Linked DNA regions of Variovorax paradoxus. The protein of the gene in region 3 binds, or shares a complex with, the protein of the main gene of each other region. Links are inferred from orthologs where the notes say so. Each region holds a gene or a part of one and is shown on either strand. Other genes may lie near its edges. The genes, in order: pnp, eno and QFZ42_RS18225.

What was found.
Region 1: the proteins of QFZ42_RS18225 (region 3) and pnp are in contact, whole or in part, in a cryo-EM structure (PDB 9QH0), measured with the Escherichia coli proteins. The link is inferred for Variovorax paradoxus from one-to-one orthologs.
Region 2: the proteins of QFZ42_RS18225 (region 3) and eno are in contact, whole or in part, in a solved structure (PDB 2FYM), measured with the Escherichia coli proteins. The link is inferred for Variovorax paradoxus from one-to-one orthologs.

Annotation. Positions count from the first base shown.
Region 1 is NZ_JAUSXG010000001.1:1,217,593-1,226,857, reverse strand. Bases 1,915-4,924 are described here. They hold pnp (polyribonucleotide nucleotidyltransferase), read right to left. Parts: upstream 4,579-4,924; coding sequence 2,251-4,578; downstream 1,915-2,250. Other genes in these bases: rpsO (30S ribosomal protein S15), read right to left, coding at 4,794-4,924; QFZ42_RS05740 (NAD(P)H-quinone oxidoreductase), read right to left, coding at 1,915-2,164. In the rest of the region: preprotein translocase subunit SecG, read right to left, coding at 1-348; tpiA (triose-phosphate isomerase), read right to left, coding at 388-1,152; more of QFZ42_RS05740, read right to left, coding at 1,166-1,914; more of rpsO, read right to left, coding at 4,925-5,060; QFZ42_RS05725 (pyridoxal phosphate-dependent aminotransferase), read right to left, coding at 5,175-6,332; QFZ42_RS05720 (branched-chain amino acid ABC transporter substrate-binding protein), read right to left, coding at 6,351-7,640; QFZ42_RS05715 (Hsp20/alpha crystallin family protein), read left to right, coding at 7,762-8,133; QFZ42_RS05710 (alpha/beta hydrolase-fold protein), read left to right, coding at 8,330-9,088; tRNA (adenosine(37)-N6)-threonylcarbamoyltransferase complex transferase subunit TsaD, read right to left, coding at 9,024-9,265. UniProt on the Escherichia coli protein: Involved in mRNA degradation. Catalyzes the phosphorolysis of single-stranded polyribonucleotides processively in the 3'- to 5'-direction. Also involved, along with RNase II, in tRNA processing.
Region 2 is NZ_JAUSXG010000001.1:1,286,291-1,295,483, reverse strand. The notes cover bases 1-2,938. They hold eno (phosphopyruvate hydratase), read left to right. Parts: upstream 1-796; coding sequence 797-2,080; downstream 2,081-2,938. Other genes in these bases: pnuC (nicotinamide riboside transporter PnuC), read left to right, coding at 2,403-2,938; ftsB (cell division protein FtsB), read left to right, coding at 2,099-2,377; QFZ42_RS06085 (DUF1330 domain-containing protein), read left to right, coding at 461-766; kdsA (3-deoxy-8-phosphooctulonate synthase), read left to right, coding at 1-431. Also shown: more of pnuC, read left to right, coding at 2,939-3,026; QFZ42_RS06065 (ATP-binding protein), read left to right, coding at 3,023-3,700; QFZ42_RS06060 (hypothetical protein), read left to right, coding at 3,720-4,697; Hsp33 family molecular chaperone HslO, read right to left, coding at 4,776-5,783; QFZ42_RS06050 (gamma carbonic anhydrase family protein), read right to left, coding at 5,818-6,342; QFZ42_RS06045 (ferritin-like domain-containing protein), read left to right, coding at 6,380-7,192; QFZ42_RS06040 (MaoC family dehydratase), read right to left, coding at 7,205-7,681; QFZ42_RS06035 (thiolase family protein), read right to left, coding at 7,720-8,853; QFZ42_RS06030 (TetR/AcrR family transcriptional regulator), read right to left, coding at 8,949-9,193. UniProt on the Escherichia coli protein: Catalyzes the reversible conversion of 2-phosphoglycerate (2-PG) into phosphoenolpyruvate (PEP). It is essential for the degradation of carbohydrates via glycolysis.
Region 3 is NZ_JAUSXG010000001.1:3,784,746-3,794,785, forward strand. What follows is about bases 2,794-6,578. They hold QFZ42_RS18225 (Rne/Rng family ribonuclease), read left to right. Parts: upstream 2,794-3,123; coding sequence 3,124-6,378; downstream 6,379-6,578. Other genes in these bases: QFZ42_RS18230 (heme biosynthesis HemY N-terminal domain-containing protein), read right to left, coding at 6,550-6,578. Outside these bases: QFZ42_RS18205 (S49 family peptidase), read right to left, coding at 1-415; QFZ42_RS18210 (Rieske (2Fe-2S) protein), read right to left, coding at 418-789; QFZ42_RS18215 (HAD family hydrolase), read right to left, coding at 804-1,475; QFZ42_RS18220 (RluA family pseudouridine synthase), read right to left, coding at 1,468-2,565; more of QFZ42_RS18230, read right to left, coding at 6,579-7,833; QFZ42_RS18235 (uroporphyrinogen-III C-methyltransferase), read right to left, coding at 7,836-8,927; QFZ42_RS18240 (uroporphyrinogen-III synthase), read right to left, coding at 8,924-9,700; hemC (hydroxymethylbilane synthase), read right to left, coding at 9,718-10,040. UniProt on the Escherichia coli protein: Endoribonuclease that plays a central role in RNA processing and decay. Required for the maturation of 5S and 16S rRNAs and the majority of tRNAs. Also involved in the degradation of most mRNAs.

The DNA.
Region 1 (9,265 bases), 2.6 Mb from region 3 along the record:
CGACGTCCCTGCGGGAATCTGGCCAGGAATTTGCCCAGCGGGAGCGGAAGCAGGTGCCGCAGGCGCGCCGACCGCTGCGCGCTCCAGCAGGCTGCCGCCGCCGGCGGGCCGTGCGTGGCTGAAGTAGGCCAGCAGCAGCGTGCATGCAAAGAACACCGCCGCCAGCACTGCCGTGGTGCGCGAAAGGAAATTCGCACTGCCGCTCGCGCCGAACAGGCTGCCGGCGCTGCCGCTGCCGAAGGCCGCGCCCATGTCGGCGCCCTTGCCGTGCTGGATCAGGATCAACCCGATCATTGCAAGGGCCGACAGCATCTGCACGCCGACCAAAAGATTGAGGACCACATTCATTCGTTCTTACTCCTAATTGATGGCAGCCACTGCTCGCATTCAGCGAGCGGCGGCGGAAATGATCTGCAAAAAGTCGGGGGCCTTGAGCGAAGCGCCGCCGATAAGGCCGCCGTCGATGTCGGGCTGCGCCAGCAGCTGAGCGGCATTGGCCGCGTTCATGCTGCCGCCGTAAAGAATGCAGATGCCGGCCGCGTGTTCGCTGGCCGCATGGTGCAGTTGCGCGCGCAGCACGGCATGCACCGCCTGCGCCTGCTCGGGCGTTGCCGTCTTGCCGGTGCCGATGGCCCAGACGGGCTCGTAGGCAACGACGATTTCGCTGATGCAATGGCCGTTGACGTGGATCACCGCGGCCAGCTGGCGCTTGACGACTTCTTCGGTGTGGCCCGCTTCGCGCTCGGCCAGCGTTTCGCCCACGCAGACGATCGGCGTGATGCCGTTCGCCAGCGCAGCCGCCGTCTTGGCCGCCACGGCTTCATCGGTTTCGCCGTGGTACTGGCGACGCTCTGAATGGCCGACGATGGCATAGCGCACGCCGAATTCCTTCAGCATGGCCGCCGACTGCTCACCGGTGAACGCACCTTGCGGGTGCGCCGAGATGTCCTGCGCACCAAGCGCCATGGCCGTGGAACCCGCCAGCAGCGATTGCAACTGGGCGAAATACGGAGCCGGCGCGCAAAGCGCTATATCGCAACGAGCCGGCGCCGCGGCCAAGCCCTGCAGCAAGGCCTTCACCAGCGCCTCGTTGGCAGCCAGGCTGCCGTTCATCTTCCAGTTGCCGGCGATCAGCTTCTTTTTCGTTGTCATCGTGTGTTGTCCGTCACCATGTCAGCACGATCTTGCCGATGTGCTGGTTGGATTCCATCAGCGCATGCGCCTCGGCCGCGCCAGCGGGTTCGCCACCTGCTGCAAAGGTGCTGTGGATCACGGGCTTGACCGCGCCGGTTTCGAGCAGCGGCCAGACCTTCTCGCGCAGCGCCTTGGCAATGGCGCCCTTGAACGCCACCGGCCGCGGACGCAGCGTCGAGCCGGTGATCACCAACCTCTTGCGCAACACCAGGCCTGCATTGAAGTCGCTCTTGACCCCGCCTTGCACCGCGATGATCACGAGCCGGCCGTCTTCGGCCATGCACTCGATCTCGCGCGCCACGTAGTCGCCGGCGACCATGTCGAGGATCACGTCCACGCCCTTGCCGCCGGTGAGCTTCTTCGCCTCTTCGGCGAAGTCGCTCGTGCGGTAGTTGATGGCATGGTCCGCGCCCAGCTTCCTGCAGGCTTCGCACTTGTCGTCGCTGCCGGCCGTGACGATCACGGTGGCACCGAGCGCCTTGGCGATCTGGATCGCGGTCACGCCGATGCCGCTCGAGCCGCCCTGAATCAGCAGGGTTTCGCCCTTTTGCAGGCGACCCCGTTCGAACACGTTGCTCCAAACGGTGAAGAAAGTCTCGGGCAGCGAAGCCGCCTCGATATCGGTCCACCCCTTGGGCACCGGCAGGCATTGCGCCACCGGCGCCACGCACAGCTGCGCATAGCCGCCGCCCGCGATCAGCGCGCAGACGCGGTCGCCGATCTTGAAGCCCGCCTCGGCCAAGGCCGCGGCGTCGCCCGCCACGATCACGCCGGCCACTTCGAGGCCCGGCAGGTCGGAGGCGCCCGACGGAACCGGGTAGTGCCCCTTGCGCTGCAATACGTCCGGACGGTTCACGCCGCTGGCTGCGACGCGAATCAACAATTCACCCACGCCGGCCACCGGATCGGGGCGCTCCACGGCGCGCAGCACCTCAGGGGCGCCGTACGAAGTGATTTCAATGGCTTTCATGGTCTTTGGCCTGCAACGCCCGCGTCCGGGCGTGGTTAGCTATTTAAAAAGTTGGCAACGGCGGCAAAGCTGCCGTTGCGCCCTTCTTACTCTTGCGAGTCGCGCGGTGCGTACGGCTGCTCGCCGGCGGGCGCCTGCGGTTGCTCGTTGCGCGGCTGCTGCTGCTCGTTGTTGAAACGAGGCGCGCGTTCGCCGCCGCGATCGCCGCGGTCACCACCACGGTCGCCACGGTCCGAGCGTTCGCGGCGCTCGCCGCCACGATCACCACGGTCGCCGCCGCGGTCTTCACGCGGTGCACGCTCCTGGAATTCCATGCCGGCCGGGCGCTCGCTCAGGGCCTTCATGGACAGCTTGACGCGACCCTTTTCGTCCGTCTCGAGAACCTTGACCTTGACGATCTGGCCTTCGCTCAGGTAGTCGGTCACCTTCTCGACGCGCTCGTGCGCGATCTGGCTGATGTGCAGCAGGCCGTCCTTGCCGGGCAAGAGGTTGATGAGCGCGCCGAAGTCCAGGATCTTGGTGACCGGGCCTTCGTAGACCTTGCCGATTTCGACTTCGGCCGTGATCTGCTCGATGCGCCGCTTGGCGAACTCGGCCTTTTCCGGATCGGTCGAGGCGATGGTGATGGTGCCGTCTTCGTCGATGTTGATCGTCGTGCCGGTTTCTTCCTGCAGGCCGCGAATGACCGCGCCGCCCTTGCCGATCACGTCGCGGATCTTCTCGGGGTTGATCTTGAGCGTGGTCAGGCGCGGTGCGAACTGCGACACCTCGGTCTTGGCTTCGCCCATCGCTTCCTGCATCTTGCCGAGGATGTGCATGCGCGCTTCCTTGGCCTGGGCCAGTGCCACCTGCATGATTTCCTTGGTGATGCCCTGGATCTTGATGTCCATCTGCAGCGCGGTGATGCCGTTGGTCGTGCCGGCCACCTTGAAGTCCATGTCGCCCAGGTGATCTTCGTCGCCCAGGATGTCGGTCAGCACCGCAAAGCGGTTGTCTTCCTTGATCAGGCCCATGGCGATGCCGGCCACGTGGGCCTTCATCGGCACGCCGGCGTCCATCATCGACAGGCAGCCGCCGCAGACCGAAGCCATCGACGAGGAGCCGTTCGACTCGGTGATTTCCGACACTACGCGCACGGTGTACGGGAACTCTTCCTTGGTCGGCAGCACGGCGACGAGCGCGCGCTTGGCCAGGCGGCCATGGCCGATTTCGCGGCGCTTGGTCGAGCCCATGCGGCCCACTTCGCCGGTGGCGAAGGGAGGCATGTTGTAGTGGAACAGGAAGCGGTCTTCGTACTCGCCGGCCAGCGCATCGATGCGCTGTGCGTCGCGTTCGGTGCCGAGCGTGGTGATGACCAGCGCTTGCGTTTCACCGCGCGTGAACAGGGCCGAACCGTGGGTGCGCGGCAGCACGGAATTGCGGATCTCGATGGGACGCACGGTGCGCGTGTCGCGGCCGTCGATGCGCGGCTCGCCCGACAGGATCTGGCTGCGCACGATCTTCGATTCGATGGCGAACAGCAGGTCGTTGACCTTGCCGGCGTCGAACGGCTCGCCGCTTTCCTTCAGCGCGTTCATCACGCTGGCGTTGGCTTCGCGCAGAGCCTGCGTACGCGCCTGCTTGCTGCGGATCTGGTACACGGCACGCAGCTTTTCTTCGGCCAAGCCCTTGACCTTGGCGACGAAGGCTTCGTCTTCGGCGGGCGGCTGCCAGTCCCACACCGGCTTGCCGGCGTCGCGCACGAGGTCATGGATCGCGTTGATCGCGATGTTGGCCTGCTCGTGCCCGAACACCACGCCGCCCAGCATGATTTCTTCGCTGAGTTGCTGGGCTTCGGACTCGACCATCAGCACGGCAGCTTGCGTGCCGGCGACGACGAGGTCCATCTGCGAATCCTTGCGGGCGGTCTGGCCCGGATTCAGCACGTACTGGCCGTTGATGTAGCCCACGCGGGCGGCACCGATCGGTCCGCTGAACGGAATGCCCGAGATCGACAGCGCGGCGCTCACGCCGATCATGGCGGCGATGTCGGCGTCGACTTCAGGGTTGAGCGACACGGTGTGGATGACCACATGCACTTCGTTCAGGAAGCCTTCGGGGAACAGCGGGCGGATCGGACGGTCGATCAGGCGGCTGGTCAGCGTTTCATGTTCGCTGGGCTTGGCTTCGCGCTTGAAGAAGCTGCCGGGGATCTTGCCCGCGGCGTAGGTCTTCTCGATGTAGTCGACGGTCAGCGGGAAGAAATCCTGGCCGGGCTTGGCGGATTTGGAGGCGACCACGGTCGCCAGAATCACGGTGCCGTCGATGTCGACCAGCACGGCGCCATTGGCCTGGCGGGCGACTTCGCCCGTTTCCATGACGACAGTCTTGTCGCCCCATTGGAAGGACTTGGTGATTTTGTTGAAGAGGCTCATGTTTGCTCCTGTTTTGATAGCGAACGACCTGTATTCAGTACAGGTTCCGCAGGGACGGAGGCTTCTCAGAACACGATGCCATTCCAGCGAAGTTCGGCGGGAACTTCATTGGAATGACACAGCTTCGCTCTGTTTTGGCACTCCGAAAGTGGATCGCGAAGTAAAAAACGCCTGAGCTAGCGGACTAACCCAGGCGTTTTTTCATGCGATTCGGTTTACTTGCGCAGACCCAGCTTGGCGATCAGCGCGGTGTAACGGTCGGCGTCCTTGGACTTGAGGTAGTCCAGGAGCTTGCGGCGACGGCTCACCATGCGCAGCAGGCCGCGACGGCCATGGTGGTCCTTGGCGTGCGTCTTGAAGTGGGGGGTGAGCTCGTTGATACGGGCGGTCAGCAGTGCGACTTGCACTTCCGGGCTACCGGTGTCGTTGGCGGCGCGGGCGTTGTCCTTGACGACTTCGGCCTTGATGGAGGCTGCGATCATGTTGATTTCCTTGTTCCGGGATGTTTGACTTGCGGTAAGCGCTGGAACTGCCCTTACCGTGCGCCTTGCGGCATGCAAAGCCTCGGGATTATAGCTCGCCCCGGGTTACCGCGTTTACTGCCTGGACAGCCAGGTTTTCAGGCGTTCCACGCCTTGCACCAGGCGCTGGGGGTCCTTGGAGGCGAAGCACCAGCGCAGCCAGCCCTGGGCTTCGGGGGCGAAGGCGTTGCCGGGGGCGAGGCCCAGGCCGGCCTCGACGACCAGGCGCTTGGCCAAGTCCAGGGAGTCGCCGAAGCCTTCGAGGCGGAAGAAGGCGTACATGCCGCCCTTGGCGGGGGCCACCTGTACGCCGGGCAATGCGGCCAGCAGCGGCACGAGCGTGTCGCGGCACAGCTTCAGGTGCGCCACCACACGGGGCGTGATGTCTGCCGTGTGCTCGATGGCTGCGACGGCGGCGCGCTGGGTGAAAACGCTGGCGCAGGAGGTGTTGAACTCGATCAGCTTGCCGATGCCCTCGACCAGCGCGGGTGGCAGCACGAGCCAGCCGAGGCGCCAGCCGGTCATGAGGAAGCTCTTCGAGAAGCTGTGCGTCACCACCAGCCGGTCATCAGGGCTCGATATGTCGAGGAAGCTGGGTGCACAACCGGTCGGCGTGGGCTCGAAATACAGCCGCTCGTACACCTCGTCGGCCAGGATCCAGGTGCCGGTTTCGCGGCAGTGGTCGAGCACGGCCTGCTGCTCTTCGCGCGTCATGGTCCAGCCGGTCGGGTTGTTGGGCGCGTTGACGATCAGCAGTTTCGTCTTCGGGGTGACCGCTTTGCGCAACGCGGCAAGGTCGAGCGTCCACTGCCCGTCCGCAGGCACCAGCGACACCGTGCGCACCCGGGCGCCCAGGATTGCAGGCTGCGCCGTGAGGTTGGGCCACACGGGCGTGACCGCCACCACCTCGTCGCCCGCGTCGACCAGCGCCTGCACCGCGAGCATCAGCGCGCTGACGCCGCCCGAAGTGACGGCGATGCGCGAAGCATCGACCTTGGGATGCAGCCTGCTGGTGTAGCCGGCGATCGCCTCGCGCAGTTCGGGCAGGCCGAGGTTGTGCGCATAGAAGGTTTCGCCGCGCTGCAGCGAGTCGATGGCCGCCTGGCGGATCACCTCGGGCGTGACCTCGTCGCTTTCACCGAACCAGAACGCGAGCACGTCGTCGCGGCCGAGCCCGGCATTGGCAACCTCTCGGATCTTGGAGGCTTCGAGGTTGTGGATGGCTTCACGCATGTCTTGGCTTTCTACTTTCTAGATTCTTTTCATCTTGCAGGTGGTCGGCAATTCGGCGCTTTCGGGCGCAATGGTCTTGATCACGCGAAAACCATAGCCCGAGCCTTCGACATCGAACTGCACGCCCGGCCTGCCCTGTTTGTCCATCACGCCGACCACGAGCTGCTGCTGGAATTGATGGTCCGCCGCGCGCATGCGGCCGCGCTGTCCGTAGAGGCTCACGTCGGCCTGTTCGAGCGCACGCGCCACGGCCTGCGCATCGACACTGCCCGCGCGTTCGATCGCTTGCGCCAGCGACTCCACGAGCAATTGCATGCGCATGTGCACGTAGTCGTCGGCGGGTTTCGGAAAGCGCGTGCGGAAGGCGCGATAGAACGCCTCCGACTGCGCGGTCTGCACGTTGGGCAGCCAGTCGGCCACGGCAATCACGCGGCCGATGCCGGCGTCGCCGATGGCCGCGGGCGCGCCGAGCGCGTTGCCATAGAAGGTATAGAAGGTGCCGTTGAAGCCGGCCTCGCGCGCCGCCTTCACGAGCAGCGTGAGGTCGTTGCCCCAGTTGCCGGTGAACACCGCCTGCGCGCCGCTCGCAATGATCTTGCTGGCGTAGGGCGCGAAGTCCTTCACCTTGCCCATCGGGTGCAGCTCGTCCCCGACGATTTCCACGTCGGGCCGCCGCACGCCCAATTGGCGCTTCGATTCGCGCAGCACCGCCTGGCCAAAGCTGTAGTCCTGCCCGATGAGGTAAGCGCGCTTGAGCGCCGCGTCGTCCTTCACCACTTCCATCAGCGCGGCCACGCGCATGTCGGCATGCGCATCGAAGCGAAAGTGCCAGAAGCTGCAGCGCTCGTTGGTGAGCGCCGGATCGACCGCCGCGTAGTTGAGGAAGATCACGCGCCGCGAAGGATCGCGCTCGTTGTTCTTCTCGATGGCATCGACCAGCGCCGCGGCGGTGGCCGACGAGTTGCCTTGCAGCACGATGCGCGCGCCGTCGTCCATGGCCGCGCGCAATGCCGACAGTGCTTCTTCGTTCTGCCCCTTGCTGTCGTAGCGGTCGAGCTGCAGGGGCCGCGCCCCGCCGGGCACGCCCGGCAGCTTGACGCCGCCGCGCGCGTTCACGCGCTCCACGGCCCACAGCAGATTGCGGAACACGGCTTCGCCGGTGTTGGCAAAGGGCCCGCTCATGCTCTCGATCAGCGCCAGGCGAATGGGCGCCGGCGGCGTTTGCGCCACCGCGGCAAAGGGGGCCGCGCATAGCGCCAGCGCCGCAAATTTCAAGGCCTTGCGACGCCAAATAAAGGGGGGGTTCATTGTCTTGAAACGGGTGCGGCCGCGCCTAGATGTGGTGTCAAGCGGCACTCAGGATTGAATGGCCGCGCAGTGTAAGGGACACACATTCTTGTCCTCATTGTGTTCATTCAGGAGTTCTCCCATGTTTTTCGCACCCACCCTTCGCACCGCCCGCTTTGCGCCCCGCTCCCATGACCGCGCCTTCGAACGTTTCGTCAACGAAGCCTTCGCCGGAACCCGCCGCTCGCCGCTCGTGGAACAGGACGACAAGAGCTGGACGCTTTCCATCGATGTGCCGGGCCTCTCGCGCGAAGACCTCGTCATCGGCATCGAAGGCGCCGTGGTTCGCATCGACAGCAAGGCCGAAGCCAAGCGCCAGTTCAAGGCCGGCTACGAGTTGCCGCAAGACATCGACGTGGGCTCGAGCGAAGCCAAGCTCGAGAACGGCGTGCTCACCCTGAAGCTGGGCAAGCAAGCGCCGGTCAACCACGCTTCGCAGCTGCAGATCAGCTGATCCTGCAAAGCCCACGAGAGGAAAGTGTCGTTAACTATTGTTTTTGACTTTGAAGACGCTCTCTAATCACAATAGGACCGTGAATAACGTCACATCATGTGACGTTTTCACATTTTTCTTCTATTATTTTCGTGGGCGTCTCGCAAACGCACCGAATCCCTGACGGTGCGGATTCGGGTGCCCCCTAAGGCACACCATGATCACGCACCTCAAGTCAGCCAATGACAACGAACGGTCCGATACGCTCCTGGTCTTCCTCCCCGGCGCCTATCTGAAACCCGACGAGTTCGAACGCGAAGGCTTCATCAGCGCCGTTCGGGAGCGCCACCTGGCCGCCGATTCGCTGCTGGTGGACGCAGACGTTTCCTACTACTACGACCAGACGCTCAGCGAGCGCCTGCACGCGGACGTCATCGAACCGCAGCGGGCCAAGGGCTACAAGTCGATCTGGCTCGTCGGCATTTCCATCGGCGGCTTCGGCGCGCTGGTCCACGAGCTGTCGAGGCCGGGTTCGGTCGATGGCATCGTCGCGCTCGCCCCCTATCTGGGACGGCGCGTGCTCGGCGCCGAAATTCTCAAGGCTGGCGGCCTGCGCGCCTGGCAAGCGCCCGCGGGCCCCCTGCCCGACGAGGAAGTCGACCGCAAGCTGTGGCCCTGGTTTCAGAAATACCTGGAACCCCAAAGTTCCAAGAACTTGCCGCAGCTCTATCTCGGGTTCGGCCTCAGCGACCGCTTCGCCAGCAACCACAAGTTGCTGGCCGACGCGCTGCCCGAAGGCCGCGTCTTCACCACCGAGGGCGGCCACGACTGGCCGCAGTGGCGCCAGTTGTGGCGCAACATGCTCGACGTGCTGCCAGTGCCGTCTCTCGGCCGCTCGCAGCGCCCTGCGGCTACGCGGGCACCTGCGGCGCCGCCTCGGAGGTCATCAGCGAAGCCATGGGCCATCGCGGCTTGACGTCGAAGGCATAGCGCTCGCTGGCTTGCGCCAGCCCTGACTGCAGCCGCATGGCCGCCGCCATTGCGATCATTGCGCCGTTGTCGGTGCACAGGTGCAGCTCGGGATAGTGCACACGCACGCGGCGTTTCGCGCAGGCGCTGTTCAGCTGCTCCCGCAGGCTCTTGTTCGCGCCCA
Region 2 (9,193 bases), 2.5 Mb from region 3 along the record:
ACATGAAGAACGTGATCGACAAGGCGCGCGCGGCGGCCAAGGAAGCCGGCCTGCCCGAAGACAGCTTCATGGCCTGCGAACGCGGCGCGAGCTTTGGTTACAACAACCTGGTGTCGGACATGCGTTCGCTCGCGATCATGCGCGAGACTGGCGCACCGGTGGTGTTCGACGCCACGCATTCGGTGCAGTTGCCGGGCGGCCAGGGAACGACCTCGGGCGGCCAGCGCGAAATGGTGCCGGTGCTGGCACGAGCGGCCATCGCGGTCGGCGTAGCCGGTGTCTTCATGGAGACGCACCCCGACCCCGCCAAAGCCTTGAGCGACGGCCCCAACGCCGTGCCGCTCAAGCACATGAAAACCCTGTTGGAAACACTGCTCGAGCTGGACCGCATCACCAAGAAGAACGGCTTCCTCGAAAGCTCCTTCAACTGAGCCCCACAACAAGACTATTGGAGAACACCGTGGCCCCCGCCTACATCATCGTCGACATGAAGATCACCGACCCCGAACAGTACAAGCAGTACATGGCAGCCGCGCCCGCCGCGGTGAAGGCCGCGGGCGGCGAGTACCTGGTGCGCGGCGGCCGGTTCGAGACCATGGAAGGCAATTGGCAGCCCGCGCGCGTGGCCATGCTGCGGTTCCCCAGCTATGAGAAAGCCAAGGCCTTCTACGACGACGAGTTGTACCGCGCCGCGCGCGCCAAACGTGCCGGCGCGACCGAGTTCTTCAACATGGTTCTGGTCGAGGGCGTTGCCGCCCCGGTCTGAGATTCAGTTCAAAAAAACGAAAGGCAATAAGTGAGTGCAATCGTAGACATCGTCGGCCGCGAAATTCTCGACAGCCGAGGCAACCCCACCGTCGAATGCGACGTGCTGCTCGAATCGGGCACCATGGGCCGCGCGGCCGTGCCCTCGGGCGCATCGACCGGTTCGCGCGAAGCCATCGAGCTGCGCGACGGCGACAAGAAACGCTACCTGGGCAAGGGCGTGCTCAAGGCGGTGGAGAACATCAACACCGAGATCTCGGAATCCGTGCTCGGTCTCGACGCCAGCGAGCAGGCTTTCCTCGACCGCACGATGATCGACCTGGACGGCACCGACAACAAGGGCCGCCTGGGCGCCAACGCCACCCTCGCCGTCTCGATGGCCGTGGCACGCGCCGCCGCCGAAGAGTCGGGCCTGCCGCTGTACCGCTACTTCGGCGGCATGGGCGGCATGCAGCTGCCGGTGCCGATGATGAACGTGATCAACGGCGGCGCGCACGCCAACAACAGCCTCGACCTGCAAGAGTTCATGATCATCCCCGTGGGTGCTCCGAGCTTCCGCGAGGCCGTGCGCTACGGCGCCGAGGTGTTCCACGCGCTCAAGAAAATTCTGGGCGACCGCGGCATCAGCACGGCGGTCGGCGACGAAGGCGGTTTCGCGCCCAGCGTCGATAGCCATGAAGCGGCCATTCAACTGATTCTCGAAGCCATCGACAAGGCCGGCTACGTGGCGGGCGAGCAGATTGCGCTCGGCCTCGACTGCGCCGCCAGCGAGTTCTACAAGGACGGCAACTACGTGCTCTCCGGCGAGAACCTCACGCTGTCGGCCGGCAACTGGGCCGACATGCTGGCCACCTGGGTCGACAAGTACCCGATCATCAGCATCGAAGACGGCATGCACGAAGGCGACTGGGACGGCTGGAAGCTGCTCACCGATCGCCTGGGCAAGCGCGTGCAGCTGGTAGGCGACGACCTGTTCGTCACCAACACCAAGATCCTGCAAGAGGGCATCGACAAGGGCATTGCCAACTCGATCCTGATCAAGATCAACCAGATCGGCACGCTGACCGAAACCTTCGCCGCCATCGAGATGGCCAAGCGCGCGGGCTACACGGCCGTCATTTCGCACCGCTCGGGCGAGACCGAAGACAGCACCATCGCCGACATCGCGGTGGGCACCAACGCGGGCCAGATCAAGACCGGTTCGCTCTCGCGCTCGGACCGCATCGCCAAGTACAACCAGCTGCTGCGGATCGAAGAAGACCTCGGCGACATCGCCAGCTATCCCGGCCGCCGCGCGTTCTACAACCTGAAATAGCGCCCGGAAGCCGGCGGCATGCGCTCGCGCCTCGTTCCACCCATCGTGCTGTTGCTGCTGCTGGCCATCCTGCAGTGGCAGCTGTGGAACGGGCGCGGCAGCGTGCTCGACGTCTCTCAGCTGCAGGCCAGGCTGGCAGCGCAGAAGGAAGCCAACGCCAAGGCTGCGGTGACCAACGACAGGCTGGCTTCCGAGGTCAACGATCTCAAGGTCGGCCTCGAGATGGTCGAGGAGCGTGCGCGGCAGGAATTGGGCATGGTCAAGCCCAACGAAGTGTTCGTTCAAGTGACCCACTGAACACGCACCCAAGACCTCACCGTTGATGCCCGAGTTCTTCTCGGCCCCCGCCTTCGCGCTCTGGGGCTCACCGGTCAGCTGGCTCGAGCTCGTGGCGGCCGTGCTGGCGCTGGCCATGGTCGGCTGCAACATGCGCGAGATTCATTGGGGCTGGCCGCTCGCGATCGTCAGCTCGCTGCTCTACGTGGCGGTGTTCGCGCAGGCCCGCATCTATGGCGACGCCTCGCTCCAGGTGTTCTTCGCGGTGGTTGCGTTCTGGGGCTGGTTCCAGTGGCTGCGCGGCCACCGCGCCGATGGCAGCGTATTGCGGGTCGACCGGCTTTCGCCGCGCGGCATTGCGCTTGCGCTCGTGGCCTGCGCGTTGGCATGGCCCGCGGTCGCCCTCTTCCTGCAGCGTTTCACCGACACCGACGTGCCCTGGTGGGACGGCTTCTCCACCGGGCTCAGCTTGGTTGGCCAATTTTTGCTCGGGCGCAAGTTCATCGAGAACTGGCTGGTGTGGCTGGCGGTGAACATCGTGAGCGTGGGCCTGTTCATTCACAAGGGCCTGTGGCTCACGGTCGGGCTCTACGCGGTGTTCGCGGTGCTCAGCGTGGCGGGCTTTCTGGCATGGCGCTCGCGCATGCACGGCGAGGCCGCGCGCGCATGACGCCCATGCTGCCGGCCGGATGCGTCATTGCACTGCTCGGCGCCGAGAGCACGGGCAAGACCGAACTCGCCCGCGCGCTCGTGCAGCGCCTGCAGGAGCGCGGCATTGCGGCCACGCTGGTGGGTGAGTATCTGCGCGAGTGGTGCAATCGCGAGGGCCGCACGCCCCGTCCTGACGAGCAACGCGCCATCGCCGACGAGCAGACGCGCCGCATCGATGCCGCAGCGGCGTCGGGTGTGGTGGTGGCCGACACCACGGCGCTCATGACCGCGGTCTACAGCGAGCAATTGTTCGGCGATGCCTCGCTCTATGCCGACGCGCTCGCCGCGCAACGGCGCTACGCCATCACGCTGCTCACCGCGCTCGACATTCCCTGGGTCGCCGACGCCTTGCGCGACGGCGACCACGCGCGCGAGCCGAGCGACGCTTTGGTGCGCGCGGCGCTTTCGGGCGCCGGGCTTTCATTCGCGGTGGTACATGGCGCCGACGGCGAAAGGCTCTCCAATGCCTGGAACGCCATCAATTCCATTGCCGGCAACGAAGGCCGCACCCGGGCACGGGGGCGCGCCGATTCGAAACCCACCTCCTGGTCATGGCCTTGCGAGAAATGCTCCGACCCGGAATGCGAACATCGTCTGTTCAGCGACCTGCTCGTTCGCCGCGACAACCCGTAAAACCCCGTTCGGAGATCTGATGTTTCCGCTTCGTTTCTCTCGCCTTGCTTGTCTTTTTTGTCTCCTCGGCCCGGCCCTGCTCGCAGCCGGCACCGCGACAGCGGCGCCAGTCGCAGCCACGGTGGAAAACGCCACCACCACCACCGCCTGCGCCGAAGAAGACAACGTCTCGCTGGTGCTGCGCGGAGAGGGCATCCGGCGCATGCGCATCGAGGCGCTGCAGCCGTCCTATCTCGAGAGCATCGGCAACGACACCACCGCGCCCGACTTCTCGGGCTGCAATTTCGACGGCGGCGCCCACCCCACCGATCCTGCGCACAAGTTCAAGCCGCGCCGCGTGGTACTGCTCGACGACGCCCAGTGGCGCATCGTCGGCATGACGCTGCCCAGCTTCTGGCGGCCGCAGCAGGTGCCGGTGCGCGTGGGCGCGCGCACGGACCGCGGCTTTCACCTGCTGCAGATCTTCCGCAAGGAAGAAGGCAAGGTGCTCGAGGCGCTGGTGCTCTATCCGGCCGACGGCTACTGGCGCATCAAGCCACTGCCGGAGGCGCGCTTCGGCGACGGGGTCTACGGCTCTTCGTTCCTGCTCGGCCCGGTCGAACAGGGCAGCCGGCCGGTGGTCGACATTGCGGCGATCCGCATCGTGCCGAAGCCGCTCGCCATTCACCTGCGCTTCGCCAGGGGCGGCAGCGCCGTGGCCAGGGTGTCCGAGATCAGCCGTGCGCGCACCGCGCTCGACGTGCGGCTCTCGTCGCGGACCACGGATGCGCGGCCCTTCGCGGTGCTGCGCTCGATGTATGTCGCGCCCGACAACGCCGACGTGAGCGAAATCCGTTGGGAGGAAGCGCCCGGCGCCACGGAGCAGGTGCTGCCCCTGCCCGACGTGAAAACGCTGAGCGGCACGCAATTGCGCTTCGGGCGCAGCCTGCCTTCGCGCCACAACACGAGCGCGCCCGACATCGCATTCGGCGACTTCGACGACAAGGCGCCGCGCTGAGCGAGTGCGCTGCCCAGCCGGGGGGCTCGCACGTGATTGGAGCAACGATCCGCTCCGAATGCGCGAGGCCCAGGCGCACTACTGCACAACGGGGCTGGCGGGAACCTGGTCGCCCGGCGGCGTGAAGATCTGGGCCGTGTCGACGGCATCGAAGCGGTACTGCTTGCCGCAGAAGTCGCAGCCCACCTCGATGTCGCCGCGCTCGGCGAGGATTTCCTCGGCCTCTTCCACGCCGAGGCCGCGGATCATCTGCGCCACCCGATCTCGGCCGCAGGTGCATGCGAAATGCGGACCCAGCAGGCCAGCCTGCGGCTCGAAGCGCAGCAATTTTTCTTCCCAGAACAGGCGGCGAAGAATGGTTTCGACGTCGAGCGTCAGGAGCTCGTCGCGCGTCAGGGTCGACGCCAGAATCGAGATGCGGTTGTAGTCCTCGTTGCGGCCGATCTGGTCTTCGTTGGCCTGGTCGTGGTCCTTGTCCGAAGTACCCGACGCGCCTTCGAGGTTGCCCTCGCCCTTGATCGGCAGGCGCTGGATCAAGAGGCCCGCCGCCACCTTGTCGTCGGCCGCGAGCACCAGCGTGGTGTCGAGCTGCTCGCTCTGCAGCATGTAGTGCTGCAGCACGTCGCTGAGCTTGCCGAGCTTCTCGCCGTCGTCGTCGAAGAGCGGCACCACGCCCTGGTACGGCGTCGTGCCCGGCAGCTTGTCCTTGGGGTCGAGCGTGATCGCGCAGCGGCCCTTGTTGTTCTCGTTGACCATGTCGGGCAGGCGCGCATCGGCCGGCAGGTCGCCGATCACCTTGGCGGTGGCGCGCAGGCTCAGGTCGGGCTTGGCCTCGGCCACGGCCACCTTGACCGGACCGTCGCCGAAGATCTGCAGAATCAGCGAACCGTTGAACTTGATGTTGGCCTGCATCAGCGTGGCCGCGGCGGTCATCTCGCCGAGCAGCTCGGCCACGGGCGGCGGATAGGCGCCGGTGGTGGTGTTGGAGGCGCGCCGCGCCAGGATTTCCTGCCACGCATCTGTCAGGCGCACGATCACGCCGCGCACCGGCAGGCCATCGAACAGGAATTTGTGCAGCTCGCTCAAAACGGATTCTTCTTTCTGTGGGGCCTGCGCGGTGTCAGGCAATTTTCTTGAGGCCCTTCGCATAGCGAACGGCGTTGTTGACGTAGTGGTCGGAGCCGTGGCGCAGGCGGGCGGCGTCTTCGTCGCTGATCGTGCGCATTACCTTGGCGGGCGAACCGAAGATCAGGGAATTGTCGGGAAACTCCTTGCCCTCGGTCACGACGCTGCCGGCGCCAACAATCGAATTGCGGCCGATCTTCGCGTTATTCAAGACCACGGCCTGGATGCCGATCAGAGAGTTGTCGCCGATGGTGCAGCCATGCAGCATGACCTGGTGGCCGATGGTGACGTTCTCGCCGATGGTGAGCGGGCTCCCGGGGTCGGAATGCAGCATCGACATGTCCTGCACGTTGCTGTTGCGGCCGATGGTCATCGTCTCGTTGTCGCCTCGCAGCACCGCGCCGAACCAGATGCTCGCGTTCTCGCCCAACTGCACGTTGCCGATCACTTCCGCACTGTCGGCGACCCATGCGCCGGCGCCGAGTTGCGGCGCAACGCCGTCGAGTTCATAGAGGGCCATCGTCGAGTCTCCGGGGGCAAAAACTAGAATTGTAGGGATGCACCCCCGATTGAGCGCGCTGGCCGCGCTGCGACTGACCGACCCTGAAGCCAAGGTGTCGGCGACGCGCGCCACTGCTGCATTGGCAGCTACCGATTCCATAGCAACTGAACCCCTCCGCGCCGAAGGGGACGATCTTGGCGTGCCGGGCCGCCCCGAACGGCCGCTGCGCGTGGCCGCCACCGCCGTACAGAAACGCTCGCCCTTCACGCCCGAGGGCCGCGCCGCGCTGATCCATTCGATCTGCCACATCGAGTTCAACGCGATCAATCTCGCGCTCGATGCGGTGTGGCGCTACGACGGCATGCCCGAGGCCTATTACCGCGACTGGCTGCGCGTGGCGGATGAAGAAGCACAGCACTTCACGCTGCTGCATGCGCACCTGCAAGGCATGGGCTACCGCTACGGCGACTTCCCGGGCCACGACGGGCTCTGGAGCATGTGCGAGAAAACCAAGGACGACGTGCTCGCGCGCATGGCGCTGGTGCCGCGTACGCTCGAAGCACGCGGGCTCGATGCGACGCCGCTCATCCAGGCCAAGCTCAAGCGCGTCAACACGCCGGATGCGCTGCGCGCGGTCGAGATCCTCGACATCATCCTGCGCGACGAAGTCGGCCACGTGGCCATTGGCAACCGCTGGTACCGCTGGCTCTGCGAACGCGCCGGCCGAGACCCGGAGGCGACTTATCCCGAACTCGTGGCGCACTACGAAGCCCCGCGCCTGAAGCCCCCTTTCAACCTCGAAGCCCGCGAACGTGCCGGCTTCAGTGCCGAGGAGTTGCGTGCGCTCTCGGCGGGCACCAAGGACTGAATAGAAGAAGGTTTATGCCGGCCTGGCGTGCACGACCAACCTGGGCGTGAAGTTCTGCACCACCTCGCCGTGCTGGTTGAGCGTGCGGCAGCGCATCGTCACCATCGCGCGGCCAGGCTTGGAACGCGAAGGCACGATCTCGACCACCTCGCTCACCACGTGCAGCACATCGCCGGGGCGCGTCGGCTTGGGCCATTGCAGTTCGCCGCCCGAGCCGATGATGCCCTCGGCGAGCGGAATGCCGCTTTCCACCAGCAGCTTCATCGTGAGCGCCGCCGTGTGCCAGCCGCTAGCCGCAAGGCCGCCGAAGAAAGTGCTCTTCGCGGCTTCTTCGTCGGTGTGAAAGGGCTGCGGATCGAACTGGTGCGCAAAGGCCTTGATCTGCGCCGCGTCCAGCGCGTGTTCGCCGCTCTGGAAACGGTCGCCGACCGACAGGTCTTCGAGATACATCGCGCGCTGGGCGCCGGTGTCCTCAGGGAGTGCCGCCATGGGAGTTCCTTGTAGTGCTTGCGCGCATTCTCGGACTTTCAGAGGCGTTCGAGGATGGTGGCAATACCCTGCCCGCCGCCGATGCATTGCGTGGCCAGGGCGTAGCGGCCCTTCTCGCGCGCCAGCAGAGCCGCAGCCTTGCCGGTGATGCGCGCACCGGTCGCGCCCAGCGGATGGCCGATGGCAAGGCCGCCACCATCGAGATTGACCTTCGCCGGATCGAGCCCGAGGTCGCGGATGCAGGCCAGCGCCTGCGACGAAAAGGCTTCGTTGAGTTCGATCACGTCGAGGTCGGCAGCATTCAGGCCGGCACGCGCCAGCGCCTTGCGCGCCGCGGGGATCGGGCCGATGCCCATGACCGCCGGATCGACCCCCACCGCCGCGAAGGACTTGATGCGCGCAAGCGGCTGCAGCCTGTATCTTGCGGCGAAGGCATCGCTGGTGACCAGCACGACCGCGGCGCCGTCGGTGAGCGGCGACGAGGTGCCGGCCGTCACCACGCCATCGGAACGGAACGCCGGCTTCAGCCCCGCCAGCGCCTCGGCCGAAGTGCTCGGGCGAATGCAGCCGTCCGCATCGACCACGTCGCCGGAGGCCAGCCGCACCGGCACGATCTCGCCTGCCAGGCGGCCTTCGGCGCGCGCGGCGGCAGCCTTGCGGTGGGACTCGACCGCGAACGCCTCCTGGTCGGCGCGGCTCACGTTCCAGCGCTGTGCAACGTTCTCGGCCGTCTCGCCCATCGAGATGTAGGCGTCGGTGTTTTCCATCAACTCCGGACTGGGCGAGAAGTTGAAGCCGCCCTGCGGCACCATCGTCATCGACTCCACGCCGACGCACAGGAAGGCCTCGCCCATGCCCGCTTCGATCTGCGCCGCGGCGATGTGCACCGCCTGCATCGACGAGCCGCAGAAGCGGTTCACCGTCATGCCGCCCACCTCGTGCGGCAGGCCCGCGAGCAGTCCGACGATGCGCGCAAGGTTGTTGCCCTGCGAAGCTTCGGGATAGGCACAGCCGAGGATGATGTCTTCGAGCAGCGCGGGATCGAGATCGGTGCGCTGCAGCAGGCCGCGCACCACGCCGGCGGCCAGCGTGTCGGGGCGAACCTCGGCGAGCGCGCCCTTCTTCGCGAAGTGGAAGGGCGAGCGGGCATAGGCGGAGATGACGGCTTTCATGAAGAGGCTCCTTGCAATGAGACTACCATCCAATCGGTAGGCAATCAGGTCAAAAAATAGGCACGCCGATGCGTGCCTGCGATACCGCCCGGCGATCAGCCGGGCAATGCACTCCTGAGCTGCGCGATGGCTTCGTCGAAGTCTTCGGCGCGCCCCGTCATGCGAGAGGCGAGCAGCGCGCCCTGGCAGACCGAGAACACATAGGCCGCCAGCGACGCGACCTTCTTCTGTCCGGCCGGCGCCAGCGCCCCCAGCACGCCGGTGAGCCACAGCACCTGGGTATTGCGCAGTTCCTGCACGGCCTGCCGCAGCTCCTCGTTGATGCAGTCCCAGCCGGGCG
Region 3 (10,040 bases):
AATTGATCAGCAGCACGATGCCCTTGGCGCCCTCGTCCTCGAAGGCGGTCTTCATTGCAGCCACCACGAATTCCGCGCTCGCGTCGCCGCCGTTGGCGATCTCGCCCTTGATTTCGACCACCGCGGTGTGGGCCGTGGTCTTGGCCGTGCTCGGCGTGCTGCGCGACATGGCGAGCCACACCAGGAAGATGAAGAAGGCGAGCCACGACAGACGCGTGAACGTCTTCCAGCGGCGCGCGGCCTTCTGTTCGTTCAGGGAAGCGAAGGCGAGTTTTTCGAGCGTTGCGCGCTCCCACCCGGGGCGTTGCGTAGGGTCTTTGGCCATGTTTCTGGGCGCGCCCTCGGAGGACGCAATGGGAGTGGCCGGCTCAAAAGGATCAAAACCTTCGGGTTCCGTGCGGTTCGGGTCGGTCATTGTCAAAAGCTCAGGGGATGGAGGTTCCAGGCAGTATGCCAGTGCACCACGCCGTCACGCTCGCTGAGGGCGATCTTCACGAGGCCGCCGCGGCAAGGGCCGCCGGCGCATTCGCCGGTGTCCGGCTTGTAGACCGCGCCGTGGGTGGCGCAGAGCAGCCACTGGCCACTGTCGTCGAAAAAGCGGTCGGGCTGGAAGTCCAGCTCCATCGCCACATGGCTGCATCGGTTCAGGTAGGCATGCGGCTGTCCTTCGAAGCGCACCGCGAAGGCGCGGCAGGTTTCGCCGCCGTAGACCACATCGAAAGGCACGGCCCGGCCGCCTTCGACCAGGTCCGAGGTGTTGCACAAGGGAATGGGTGCTTCTTCGCTCATCGCGAGATTTTCAGTCAGGCGTTGTCCAGAAGCCATGCTTCGAGGCTGGCCACGGAGTGGGCAACGAACAGCGGCTTCAGTTCGTCGAAGCTCTCGGGCTCGTGCGCGCCGTAGCTCACGCCCACGCTGGCGCAGCCGGCATTGAGGGCGAGCTGCAGGTCGTGCGTGGTGTCGCCGATCATCAGGGTGCGTTCGGCCGGAACCTCGAGCTCTTCCATCAGTTCCAGCAGCATGCGTGGATGCGGTTTGCCGAAGGTTTCGTCGGCGGTGCGCGAGGCGTCGAAACGGTCGCGCAGCGCCATCGACTTCAGCGCTTCGTTCAGGCCGCGGCGCGATTTGCCGGTGGCCACGGCAAGCTTGTGGCCCCGCGCGCGCAGCGCGTCGATCATCTGCAGCACGCCGTCGAACAACACCAGGTCGTCCTGGTGCTGCAGATAGTGATAGCGGTAGCGCGCGCCGAGTTCGGCGTATTTCTCTTTCGGCACGTCGGGGGCGGCACGCGCCAGGGCCTCGGCCAAGCCCAGGCCGATGACCCACGCGGCGTCGTTCTCGCTCGGCTTGGCACCGCCGACGTCGATCACGGCCGCCTGGATGCAGCGCACGATCAGGCGCGTGGAGTCATAAAGCGTGCCGTCCCAATCGAAGGCGATCAGGTCGAAGCGCAGGGGTCTGGAGGAATCAGTCATTGGCCGTGGGAGTGGGGTGTTGGGCAAGCGCTTCGAGCGCCTGGGGCGGCATCAACGCGTGCAGTTCGGGCGGCAGTCCGGCCTGCAGCGCCACGCGCTCGCCGGTGGCGGGATGATTGAACTGCAAGCGCCAGGCGTGCAGGAACATGCGTTTGAGGCCGAGTTTTTGCAGGGCGCGCTGACGCTCGAAGTCGCCATACTTGTCGTCGCCCGCAATCGCATGGCCGGCCGACGCAAGATGCACACGGATCTGGTGCGTGCGGCCGGTCTTGATGGTGACCGCGAGCAATGACAGCGGCGCAGCATCGCCCGGCAGCGTGAGCCGTGCCAGCACGCGCACCAGCGTCACCGCGCGCATCGCGTCGGGATGGTCCTTGGCCACCACGCGCACGCGGCGCTCGCCGGCGCCCGCGCCGTCGCCCGGCAGCAGGTACTTGGCAAGCGGCGCATCGAGCACCTTCTTGTTGGCAGGCCAGGCGCCTTCGACCAGCGCGAGGTAGGTCTTGCCCGTCTCGCGCTCGCGGAACTGATCCTGCAGCGCCACGAGCGCACTGCGCTTCTTGGCGACCAGCAGGATGCCCGAGGTCTCGCGGTCGAGCCGGTGCACGAGTTCGAGGAATTTCGCGCCGGGCCGGGCGGTTCGCAGTTGCTCGATCACGCCAAAGCTCACCCCGCTGCCGCCATGCACCGCCACGCCGGCGGGCTTGTCGATGGCCAGCACCGCGTCGTCCTCCAGCAGCACCGGGAACTCGCGTGCCGGCGCCAGGGGCGTGGCGCCTTCTTCGGCGCGCGGCGATATCCGCACCGGCGGCAACCGCAGCACGTCACCGGTCTCGATGCGGGTTTCGGCTTGCGCGCGCCCTTTGTTGATGCGCACTTCGCCCGACCGGATGATCCGGTAGACATGCGTCTTGGGCACGCCCTTCAGGTGGCGGAACAGGAAGTTGTCGAGCCGCTGCCCCGCGGATTCCGCGTCGACGGTGATGAACTTGATGGCCGCGTGCGGCGTGCCGGTCTCGGTTCCCGCATTTGAATCTGAGGGATTTGGAGCCCCCGAGGGGCTTTGCTTCGCACCTATAATGTTTTTCACCAGCGCGGTCGTGTAAGTGCTTGATTAGACAGAAGTTTAGATCACTGCAGTCAAACGCCCAGGACCACGCTGTGAGGTCGATGCCGCTTTGGCGCCGAGCTGCAAACCCCGCGCAATTGCGCAAAGTGGCAAGCCAGGTACCCGAGTCAAGCCGACACCCACGAAACACCGATACGGAATACCCAGCCTGCAGCTTCCAAGCTGCCGGCGGATCGAAGCGAGTCCCTTGTGTTGATGCTGCTGATTCAACTGTGCCTGCGTTGGCCCACCTGGCTTTTGCCAGCGGCCTCAGGCATTGAATCATCCGCACCGCGCGCCACCATTGCGCAACCAGCTATCAATAAGATAGCTGCTCAACACCGAATCTGGCTCGCGCCCATCCACGCGCCCCCACCCCGGCTGTCTTCTTGAGCTGACGCTCAAGAGGCCTGTTCGCGCTCGTCGCGGCAGTGGCAGCAACCGGGGCCAAGCGGCAATTCCCCTCGTTTCGCGGGCGTCGTCCGTGCATCGTTGGCCCGTCATGGGCCTGTAGAACGATACATATAAGGACAACGCATCATGAAGCGGATGCTGATCAATGCCACGCAGGCCGAAGAACGCCGCCTGGCCATCGTCGACGGGCAAAAGCTCCTCGACTACGAAATCGAGATCGAAGGGCGCGAACAGCGCAAGGGCAACATCTACAAAGCCGTCGTGACGCGCGTCGAGCCCTCGCTCGAAGCCTGTTTCGTCGACTACGGCGAAGACCGCCACGGCTTCCTGCCGTTCAAGGAAATCTCCAAGCAATATTTCGCCGAAGGCGTGTCTGCCAACCAGGCGCGCATCCAGGACGCCATCAAGGAAGGCCAGGAACTGGTCGTCCAGGTCGAAAAAGAAGAACGCGGCAACAAGGGCGCAGCCCTCACTACCTTCATCTCGCTGGCCGGCCGCTATGTCGTGCTGATGCCCAACAACCCGCGCGGCGGCGGCGTTTCGCGCCGCATCGAAGGCGACGACCGCGCTGAACTCAAGGAGGCGATGGACCAGCTGCAGTACCCCAAGGGTGCCAGCATCATCGCGCGCACCGCCGGCATCGGCCGCTCGGCGCCCGAGCTCCAGTGGGACCTGAACTACCTGCTCAAGCTTTGGAGCGCCATCGACGGCGCCTCCAAGGGAGCCAAGGGCGCCTTCCTGATCTACCAGGAATCGTCGCTCGTCATCCGCGCCATTCGTGACTACTTCAATCACGACATCGGCGACATCCTGATCGACACCGACGACATCTACGAGCAGGCGCAGCAGTTCATGGCGCACGTCATGCCCGAGCATGCCGCCCGCGTGAAGCGCTACCGCGACGACGCGGCACTGTTCAGCCGCTTCCAGATCGAGCACCAGATCGAATCGGCCTACGCCCGCACCGTGCAGCTGCCCTCGGGCGGCGCCATCGTCATCGACCACACCGAGGCGCTGGTCTCGGTCGACGTGAACTCGGCCCGCGCCATCAAGGGCGGCGACATCGAAGAAACCGCCACCCGCACCAACCTCGAAGCCGCCGACGAAGTGGCCCGCCAGATGCGCCTGCGCGATCTGGGCGGCCTGATCGTCATCGACTTCATCGACATGGACGAGTCGAAGAACCGCCGCGAAGTCGAAAGCCGCCTGCGCGATGCGCTGCGGCAAGACCGCGCCCGCGTGCAGTTCGGCTCGATCAGCAAGTTCGGCCTGATGGAAATGAGCCGCCAGCGCCTGAAGCCGGCGCTGAGCGAAGGCTCGTCGATCCCCTGCCCCCGCTGCGGCGGCTCGGGCCACATCCGCGACACCGAATCGAGCGCGCTGCAGATCCTGCGCATCATTCAGGAAGAGTGCCTGAAGGACAACACGGCCGCGGTGCATGTGCAGGTGCCGGTCGAAGTGGCGTCGTTCCTGCTGAACGAAAAGCGCCCCGAGATCGCCAAGATCGAACTCAAGCAGCGCGTCACCGTGCTGATGGTTCCGAACAAGACGCTCGAAACGCCGAACTACAAGCTCGAACGCCTGAAGCACGACGATCCGCGCCTCGACCACATCGAAGCCAGCTACAAGATGGCCGACGAGATCGAAGACCCGACCGCCGTCACCCGCCGTTCGCAGGAACCCACCAACAAGCAGACGCCGGTCATCAAGGGCGTGCTGCCCGATGCGCCGGCGCCCGTGGTGCCACCCAGGCCCGAAGCCGTGCGCGCGCCTGCCGCCGTGGCTCCGGCACCGGTCGCTCCGCCTGTCGCGAGCGCACCGGCACCCGCCGAAATGGGCTTCTTTGCCCGCATCAAGAGCTGGTTCGGCGGTGCGCCGGCACCGGCCGCCAAACCGGCCGTGATTCCCGTCGAGGCCCCGAAGCCCGCACGCCGTGACGGTGGCCGCTCGGGCCGCGACGGCGAAACGCGCGGTGCGCGCGACGGCGAACAGCGCCGTGCTGGCCGCGGCGGCGAAGGCCGCAGCGAAAACGGTGGCCGCTCCGGCGGTCGCGACGGTGAACGCCGCGGCGGTCGCGGTGGCGAGCGCCGTGGTGAAGGGCGCAGCGGCGAACTGCGCAACGAAGCCGCGCAACCGCGCGAGCAACGTGAGCCGCGTGAACAACGCGAGCCACGCGAGCAGCGCGAACCCCGTGAAGCACGCGGCCCGCGCGAAGGCGAACAACGCCGCGGTGGCCGCGGTGAGCGCCGCGAAGGCGAAGGCCGCGAAGCACGGCCCGCATCGGCCGAGCTGATCGACAGCAACCTCGAAGCGCAGCAACTCGCGCCCACCGGCGACGAAGGCAATACGCCGGCAGAGCGCGCGCCCCGCGCCCGCGGCGAACGCCGTGAGCGCGGTGATCGGGCGGACCGTGGCGAACGCGGTGAGCGCAGCGAACAACGCAATGGCACCGATGCGCCGCGCGAAACGTCCGGCGACGACAGCCTCTCCGTGCAGGACGGCTCGCAAGCCGAACGCGCACCGCGCAGCGGTCGTGAAGAGCGCGCTCCGCGCGGCGATCGCAACGATGGCCGCCGTGAGCGCCGCAATGAAGGCCAGCCGCGTTTCGCCAACGGCGAAGCAGCGGCTCCTGCCGACGAAGCGGGCTTCCGTGCCGCCGAGTCGACCGAAATCGCACCGGGCAACGAAGGCGATGTCGACACCAACGAGCAGGCACCTCGCCGCGAAGGCGAAGAGCGCCGCGGTCGTTCGCGTGACCGCTATGGACGCGACCGCCGCGAACGCGGTCCGCGCGACGACAGCGAAGCCAATGCGGCTGGCGCATCGGCCGACAATGTCGAGGCGAACGAAGCGCCCGCCCGCCAGCAGCATCAGCTGCCGCTGGTGGCGGACCACGCCGAAGCCCGCGCCGCCGAGCCCGAAGAAGCCCGCGCACCGGCACCGCGCAGCTACTTCGACCGCCCTGCATCGGCGCCCGCCGCCGTGGCAACTGTCGCTGCTACCGCTCCTGTGGCTCCCGTGGCCCCCGTCGCTCCGGCTCCCGTCGCTGCGCCCATCGCCGCCCAGAGCAGCGGCAGCAAGCCTGCCGCCAACGGCCGCGCGCTGCTGCCGAAGGTCCAGCCCTTCGAACTGCCGTTGAACGAACTCGCGCAAATCGCCGAGGGTTCGGGTCTGCAGTGGGTGAACTCGGACGCCGAGCGGATTGCACAGGCTCGCGCAGCCATGGCGGCCGAGCCGAAGCCGGTGCACGTGCCGCGCGAGCGCCCGCCCGTCATCACGCTCGACGAAGGCCCGCTGGTGCTGGTTGAAACCCGCCGCGAACTCGGCGCGATGACGCTGCCTTTCGAAAAGGCTCCGTCCGACACGCAAGGCGTGAACTGAAGAAGCTCAGGCCTCACGGCCTGAGAGCACAAAAAAAGGCGCCGTCATGGGCGCCTTTTTTATTGGAGAACGAGGGAAGGAAAGAGGCAGAGGATGCCTGCCGCCTTGCCTGCCTGCCGGAACACGCAGGCGCGAGCCGCATTCACCCGGAAGACCCGGTGGCCCGGTGACTCAGACCTTCTCGGTCTGCGCCGCGCGCTTCCAGGCCGCAGCGGCCTGCTCCGCGTCGCCGCGCGTTTCGGCCAACTCGGCCAATGCCAGCCATGCACGGCGATAAAGATCGGTGTCCTGCAGGCCCAGGCCCGCCTGCATGAGCAGCTGCTGGGCCTTGCCCCACAGCTGGCGTTTCATGCAGGCCATGCCGGCCAGGTATTGCAGGTTCGGATCGCTCGGATTGTTACGTTGCGCCGATTCGATGCGGGCGAGCCAATCAGCATCGACCGAATCGAGCCCGGCCTCGAGCGCGCGGGCCATCTTGACGCGCAGCGCATCGCCGAGACCCCGGGGCTGCGACACCATCCGCTCCCAGGCCGGCAGCAGCCAACCGCGCGCCGATGCCAGGTCACCGCGCAGCGCGACCATGCGCTGCGCGGCATGGATCGCCACCTCGGGCATTTCGCGCTCGGCCGCATCGAGCTCGGCCCAGGCGCGCAGCAGTTGCGCCGGGTCATGCGCACCGGACAGCAGTTCGGTGGCCAGGCCGCGGACGATGCTCTGCGCCGCGGCATCGGAAAACGCGCGGTGCTTGGCGAGCAGGCGTGCCGTTTCCAGCGCTTCGAGCGTGCGCCGATCCTGGCGCGCCGCTTTCAGGCGAATGCGCAATGCGAGCGTTCGCCGCTGCACGCCTTGGGGAAGCTCCTCGAGCCGCGTCAATGCGCCGGCGGGGTCGCGGTCTTCGAGCGCCCAGCGCGCGGCGCGCAGTTGCACGCCCTCGCGCGCCTCCGGGCTTGCCAGCATGATGCGGTCCGCGCTTTCGTTGAGGGCTTGCTGCAGATGGGCGTCCCGCGCCGGCCGGTCCTGCAGCGCCTGCGCGCTCTCGGCGGCCAGCAAATGCGAGATCACGCGGACCTGCTGCGCCTGCGGAAGATCGGCGCCCAAGGCCGCCAGCGTTTTCTCCTGCACCAGCGCAGCCTGCGCGGCCTTGCGTGCGCGCGAGAAACGCCCCGACAGCAGTTGCACCATCGCGTCGAGCAAAGCCGTATGCAGGGTGCGCTCCTTCTGCTGCAGCCGCCACTGGCGTGCCTGGGTCGGAAGAGAGAACAACGCCGACAGCCCGCGCAGCGCAAGGTGCAGCAGAACGAAGGCACCGAGCAGGATCACCAGCACCAGGTTCAGCGAAAGATCGACCCGCCATGGCGGCCAGAACACCGTGATCGTGCCCTGGTTGTTGCCGGCAAACAGCGCCACCGCCGCGGCGATGGCGAACAGCGCCAGAAGCCAGAGGGCCGCCCGCATGATCAGCGTCCCGCCGCTGCGGTTGCCAGCGCGGCCAGCGTGTCGTCGATGCGCGGAGGTTCGGAGGTTTTCACCTGTGCCTGCAGCTGCTGCAGCAGCGTGGCCGCCGCCTGCGTGCGGCGCGACGCAGGGTCGAAATAGCGGTTCAGCGATGCGGACACCGTGGCGAGTTCGCTGCGCGCGGTATCCACCTGCCGGGACAAAAGCGAAAGCCGCGCATTGAGCAGCTTGAGCTTGAGGTTCTCGCGCAGGAAGTAGGTCTGGTCGGGCGCCAGCAGCACCGCTTCGGGCCGCTCGATGCGGCCGACACGTACCAGCGATCGGACTTCGGCGCGCACCGTCAGGAGCGCCCGCTCCCACCAGGCCGCATCGGCCGGAATCGGTTCGGGCTGCCAGGCGTTGAGCCCGGCACCGCGCGTGGCCACGGCATTGAGCGGCGGCAGGTCGTCCACGCTGCGCATCAGTTCGTCGAGTTTCTGCAGTGCCTCGCCGCTGTCGACGCTCGCGCTGCTGCGCAACCGGTCGGCGTCGCGCTGCATGGCGCGCTGCAACGGCGCGAGCCGGGGTTGCGCAGCGCGCGCGATGCGCAAATCGCCCGACTTGAGCGCTGCGAGCAATGGCTCCGCGTTGCCCGTGACTTGGGCCTGCTGCAGGGCAAGACGCACGGCGGATTCAATATCGACCACGAGGTTCTCGTCGCGCGAACGCGAGAGGCTTTGCATCAGCTCTTCAAGCTGCGAGCGCTGCAACGCAACTTCGGCGACACGCGTTTCGGTGAGCGCGGCGCGTGCCGCGGTGTCGCGCACGGTGTCCATGGCCTGCCGGGCGAGCGTGCGCGCCTCGAGCGACTGGGCCTGCGCATCGGCGCTCTGGCGTGCGAGTTGCTCTTGCATGCCGCTGACTTTCTGCCAGAGTGCAATGGCTATCACGAGCGCCAGCAGCGACACGATGGCGAGCAGGCCAAAGCCGATGCGGGAGAGCGTCACCGCGGCCGCCGCGAGCGATTCCGGCGACTGCGGCACCACGAGCGTGGCGGGCACCGGCGCGGCGGCAGATGGGGGGGAGAAGTCGTCGGACGGAGACGCGGCACTCATGTGAAGGATTCTATCGACGCGATCAGGGCCTCACGCAGCGGCGTACACACGCGCACCGAACCGAATCCCGCGGCCCGCGCGGCTTCTCCGATGCGCGCGTGGGTGGTCAACGCGCCGGCCGCCTGCCAGCCGGTGCCGGGCATCGCCTGCCGCAGATTGGAGATCGCCTCGGAACTGCTGAACAACCAGACCGCGCGCCCCGCGGCACCCTCGAGCGCAATCGCACGCTCCTCGTCGCCGAAGAATGGCGCGAGCCGGCGGTAGGCGACCACCGTGTCGCGCAGGCCACGCGCGGTTTCGATCTCGTTGGCGAGCCAGTCGCGTCCATTCGGATCGCCGGCCGCGTCACCGCCGCGCACGATCAGCACGCGCACGCCGGCAGAGACCTGGCCTCTCACCCGTTCCCACAATGCCTCGGAGTCGAAGCGCACCGCATCGGCCGGCGGCGCGTCGATGGCTTCATCCGGCACGCCGGCACGCCGCAAGGCACGCGCCGTGCCTGGTCCTGTGGCCCAGAAGCGCGAACCGGTCGCGGCGACCTTGTTTCTGTCGGCGTGAAGAAAGAAGTGCTCGACGGCCGCGGCGCTCACGAACATCAGCGCCGCATAGTCCGGCAAACGGTTCCAGGCCGCGCGCAGCGGTTCAGCGTCTGCCGCCGGTTCGATGACGATCAGCGGCAGCGCCACCGCTTTCAGCCCCGCGGCGCGAAATTCGCTCACCCACTGCGCGGCTTCGCGCGCTGGCCGCGTGACGATGACGGGCTTCGCGGCCATCTTCTCTCGGGCGGTGTTCAGCGGGCGCCGGCGTTGCGCAGCAAGTCGGCGGCTCGTTCGCCGAGCGCGCCGGCCTGCGTGAAGTCGGGCGCTTCGGCTTGCGCATGAACCCGCACCAGCGCCGCGCTGCCTTCGGGGTCGCCCCACGCGGCATCGATGCGCAGCGTACCGTCGGCCTGCCAGCGCGCGTGCGCCGCCAGCGGCATCGAGCAGCTGCCGCCCATCGAACGGCTCACCGCGCGCTCGGCGGCGGTGGCCAGCCAATCGCCCCGGTTCGACAGCGAAGCCAGCAATGCGATCAGGTCGGCGCGGTCGGCCCGCACCTCGATGCCGAGCGCGC